2 regions of the Sedimentitalea todarodis genome follow, and region 2 is predicted to be linked to the other one. Evidence: riboswitches for the same ligand, from Rfam matches in the RefSeq annotation. Region 2 holds a riboswitch; the other holds the start of a gene.

Region 1 (2,398 bases), on a different contig from region 2:
TGACGGCCCTTGGTGATGATCTCGGTTTCTTCACCGGATTTGGTGATGGTCTTGCGCGTGGTCAGGATGGAACTGGTCGGTTTCACGGCAAAGCGTACCACAACGTCCTGCCCTGTACTGATCCCCCCGAGAATACCGCCCGCGTGATTGGAACTGTATCTCGGGCCGCCCTGCCCCATGAAAATCTCGTCGGCATTGGCCTCGCCGGTCAGCATCGCCGCCGACATGCCTTCTCCGATTTCGACCCCCTTGACCGCGTTGATGCTCATCATCGCGGCGGCCAGATCTGTGTCGAGCTTGCCGTAGACCGGCGCGCCCAAACCCGCTGGAACGCCACGCGCAACGACCTCGACAATGGCACCGACCGAGCTTCCGGATTTGCGCAGCCCGTCCAGATAAGCGGCCCAGGTTTTGGCCGCCTTTGCGTCAGGGGCCCAAAACGGGTTCTGTTCGACCTGGGCCCAGTCGAACTGCCCCCGGTCGATGGCGTGTTCCCCCATCTGCACCATGTATCCGGCGATCTGGACATCCGGCACCAGCGCCCGGATCGCCTCGCGGGCCAGCCCGCCCGCCGCGACGCGCGAGGCGGTTTCCCGTGCCGAAGACCGGCCCCCACCGCGATAGTCGCGGATGCCGTATTTCTGCCAATAGGTGATATCGGCGTGGCCCGGTCGGAACTTCTCCTTGATGTCGCCATAGTCCTTGCTGCGCTGATCGGTGTTCTCGATCATCAGCTGAACCGGGGTGCCGGTTGTCTGGCCTTCAAACACGCCCGACAGAATGCGCACCTGATCCGGCTCGCGCCGTTGGGTGGTGTATTTGTTCTGACCCGGTTTGCGCCGATCGAGCCAGTGCTGGATCATCGCTTCGTCGACCATGACACCCGGCGGACACCCATCGACCGTCGCCCCGATGGCGGGGCCGTGGCTCTCGCCCCAGGTGGTGACGCGAAACAGGTGGCCAAAGCTGTTGATCGACATGGGCAAAGCTCCTTTTGGCTTGTGCTTTAGCGGGGGGATGGAAGCGTCGCAAGCGATTGTCGTGCTGCAGGGGGCGCTGCCCCCGCCGCCCTGCGGACGGCTCCCCCGGAGTATTTTGACAAAGATGAAGGGGCGGAGAGCTTGTCTTTCCGTAGGCCGCGATCTAGGGTCCGGCCTACCTCGGGGTGCCTTGATTGGCTGAGACGCGCGATGCGGACCCGTTGAACCTGAACCGGCTAACACCGGCGTAGGGAAGGTCTGGATCGTCTTCCATCCTTGCCCATCGCCGCAAATGGAGGATGCCATGAAGTATCTTGCGATTGCAGCGGGATTGTCCTGTGCCACGGCGGCGAGTGCCGAGACACCGGAACTGACCGTTTACACCTATGACAGTTTCGTCGCGGAATGGGGCCCTGGCCCGGTGATCGAGACGGCGTTTGAAGAACGTTGCGGCTGTGACCTGAAGCTGGTCGGGGCCGGTGATGGTGCTGCCCTTCTGGCGCGAATCAAGCTTGAGGGCGCGCGCAGTGACGCGGATATCGTTCTGGGGCTGGATACCAACCTGACCGAGGCGGCGATGGAAACCGGCCTGTTTGCACCTCACGCGGTCAGCGCCGAATACGCGCTGCCGGTGCCGTGGAACGATCCGGTATTCGTGCCCTATGACTGGGGCTATTTTGCCTTTGTGCATCAGGCCGACGGGTCCGCTCCTTCCAACTTTCGCGCACTCGGAGAAAGCGATACCAAGATTATCATTCAGGACCCGCGATCCTCGACACCGGGGCTGGGGTTGCTGATGTGGATCAAGGCGGCCTATGGCAATGAGGCACCGGTCATCTGGCAAGGACTGGCAGATAATATCGTCACCGTGACCAAAGGCTGGAGCGAAGCCTACGGGCTGTTTCTGGATGGGGAAGCGGATATGGTCCTGTCCTATACCACCTCGCCTGCCTATCATCTGATCGCGGAAGAGGATGCCGGCAAGGCGGCGGCGATTTTTGACGAGGGGCATTATCTGCAGATCGAGGTGGCAGCAAAGCTCGCCAATTCCGATCACCCCGAACTGGCGGAGGCGTTTCTGGACTTCATGGTCACGGATGCGTTTCAATCCGTGATCCCGACAACGAATTGGATGTATCCGGCGGTGACCCCCGCAGACGGGCTTCCGAAGGGTTTCGAAACTTTGGCCAAACCGGAAAAGGCACTGATCATTCCCACAGACGAAGTCGCGACACTGCGGGATGAAGCGTTGGCGGAATGGCTCGGCGCGCTCAGCCAATAGGCCATCGCAGCGGGGTTGGCGCGGCGGCGATTGTCGCAGCGCTGATTCTGGGTGCGTTGGTTGCAGTCGCCCTGCGCGCCGAGTCCGGGCGCGGATTGGGGCCGTCTGACTGGGGCGCGGTGCAGTTCACCGTGGT
Region 2 (2,398 bases):
TGCTGAGGACATTGGGGATCATGTTGCTCGCTCCGTTCTGGCAGCGTCGAATGCTCGCGCGGCAGCGTATGGATCAGGTTGCCCGCAGATCGCGGACACAACAGCCATGCCATCCGCGCCGCTGAGGCGGACACCACTGACATGGGTGGAATACAAGCCACCGATGGCCACGCTGGGCAAAGATGACAACGCCACCAACCGGGCCAGCCCGTCAAAGCCAATAGGCTGCGCATGGTCTGTCTTCGTCGGAGTTTCAAAGACCGGCCCAAGACCAAGGTAGTCCACAATCAGGGGATCGGCGGCTTGCACAGTCTGCGGTGTTTCACACGACAGCCCGAGGATCTTGCCGGGCCCAAGCAATGCGCGCGCTTGTTCGGGCGATAGGTCCCCTTGGCCGATGTGTGCGCCGTCGACGTCTGCGGCGACAGCGGCGGTGACGTCATCATTGATCACCAGCGGGACATCGCTGCCATCCAACACCTGTTTCAAGGCAATTGCCAACTCTGTGCGCTGCGCGGTTGTCGCGGTCTTGTCGCGCAACTGAACCATGGTGACGCCGCCCGCCACTGCCCGTCGGACAGTTTCAACAACGCCCGGTTTTGCGCAGAGTTGGGTGTCCGTCACCAGGTAAAGGCAGAGCCGGTCCTTCAGCGCCGCCATCACGCGATAACCTGTTCAAGATCAGCAGCTTGGGTGGCGGCAAGGGCATCCAGGAAATGCATCTTAAAACTGCCCGGGCCCTTGGCCAGCTTTGCAGCCGCAGAGCCTGCCACCTTGAAATGCGCAAGCGTGGCCAGGGCTGCATCGAACGCGGGGCCGGTCGCGGCATAAGCCCCCATCAGTGCCGTTTGCGCACACCCCAAGGCAGTGACCTTCGGCATCATTGGTGATCCACCCACGACACGGGCCTCATGCACACCGTCCGTGACATAATCGACGGGCCCCGTGATCGCGATGACGGTGCCAAACTGTGCCGCCAACGCCTTTGCTGCACCTTGGGCGGCATCCACGCTGTCGCCGGTATCTGCACCTTTCCCAGCACCCGCTTCTCCCGTCAAGGCAAGTATTTCCGAGGCATTTCCGCGCACAATCGTTGGCCGCAAGGACAACAAATCCTGGGCAGTGCGCTTGCGGTAGCCCGAGATGAAATGCGCGACAGGATCCAAAACCCATGGAATACTCCGCGCATGCGCAGTCGTTGCCGCCGCCACCATACTGGCCTGCCAGGGAGCCGAGAGGGTGCCGATATTGATCGTCAGCGCACCGCAGATCGGCGTGAAATCGGCGATCTCTTCGGGTGCATGTACCATCGCAGGCGATGCACCTGCGGCCAGAACAACGTTCGCGGCGATGTTCATTGCCACATAGTTCGTGATGCAATGCACCAGTGGGTTTTCGTCACGCACCTCTGTCAGCAAGTCCTGGGGGACCATGTTCTCTCCTCTTTCGCAGGCAAAAGGGGAGATGGGGCATGTAGCACAAGAACATACGACCTCCCTCCGCCAGCATTATCTGGTTCAGGTTCAAAGGGTACGTCTCAGCTTTGCAGCGCCCCTGGTGATGCGACGGCTAGTTGTTTTCAGGAGTATCGTCAAATGGAATGAAGCGCTGCGACAAGAAATGCGGGCATCGGTATCATGTCACCGAAGCTCCGCTTCGCCCCATATCAGTCACTGAGTGCGATGACCGCATCGGGCCGCGAGCGGCCAAGATGGGGACGTCCCGCAAGCCGGGTGGTGGTGTGCTCTGCGCCCCGCCATGACCATCCCGGCGAACGCTGTGACCTGCCACTGAACTCTTATCCAACCGGAATTGATGCCTTTTGGATTGATACGCCATTTGGCGCGGGTTGGGCATTCGACATATGCGCGGAGCTTTCATGTGGCGTATTGCGACCGTCGCTTGCAGTGATCAGATCAATCCCGCAGAGGCTCTGTCTCTACCGGTGCATCTACTCCAGGTTGCCAATCAGGTCCTTCAACGTCGCGAGGAATGTTGCATATCTTTCCGCGCCGATTGCATCGTCCAGCGCGTTGAGATGCGCAACGGCTTTTGCCTCCATACGGGCCTGTAGCGCGATGCCTTTTTCGGTCGCAACACTTAGATGAATGCGCCGGTCGCGAGCCGAACGCAGGCGCAGGATCAGGCCTTGTTCTTCCATCCATCTCAGGGCCTTGGTGATGCTGGACTTGTCGCGTGCCGATGCCGCGCCGATCTGGGTCTGGCTGATGCGCGGATTGCGAACGATCAGGGTGAGGATCGTGAAGTACCCCGGTTGCAGCGCGTCGGGCCCCAGCCGTATTCGGAAATCTTCATAGGCGACCTCGTGGGCGCGGCGCAGGTACATGCCGATAAACTCGTGCAAGATACCGTGATCCAACGTGGAACTGTCCGGTGC

Evidence for each region. Region 2 has a riboswitch for thiamine pyrophosphate ahead of thiM (hydroxyethylthiazole kinase). Riboswitches for the same ligand answer to the same signal wherever they lie in the genome.
Region 1: linked by a shared signal. The riboswitch ahead of thiB (thiamine ABC transporter substrate binding subunit) and the one ahead of thiM (hydroxyethylthiazole kinase) in region 2 are both predicted to bind thiamine pyrophosphate.

The regions. Positions count from the first base shown of each region.
Region 1 covers NZ_JASMWN010000006.1:89,178-91,575, forward strand. Annotated here, with positions in the region: gene aroC (chorismate synthase) at 1-980, opposite strand, end outside; TPP riboswitch at 1,152-1,251, shown strand; gene thiB (thiamine ABC transporter substrate binding subunit) at 1,285-2,262, shown strand; gene QO231_RS09930 (thiamine/thiamine pyrophosphate ABC transporter permease ThiP) at 2,238-2,398, shown strand, end outside.
Region 2 covers NZ_JASMWN010000008.1:45,178-47,575, forward strand. Annotated here, with positions in the region: gene thiD (bifunctional hydroxymethylpyrimidine kinase/phosphomethylpyrimidine kinase) at 1-22, opposite strand, end outside; gene thiE (thiamine phosphate synthase) at 19-660, opposite strand; gene thiM (hydroxyethylthiazole kinase) at 660-1,433, opposite strand; TPP riboswitch at 1,478-1,566, opposite strand; gene QO231_RS11700 (MarR family winged helix-turn-helix transcriptional regulator) at 1,952-2,398, opposite strand, start outside.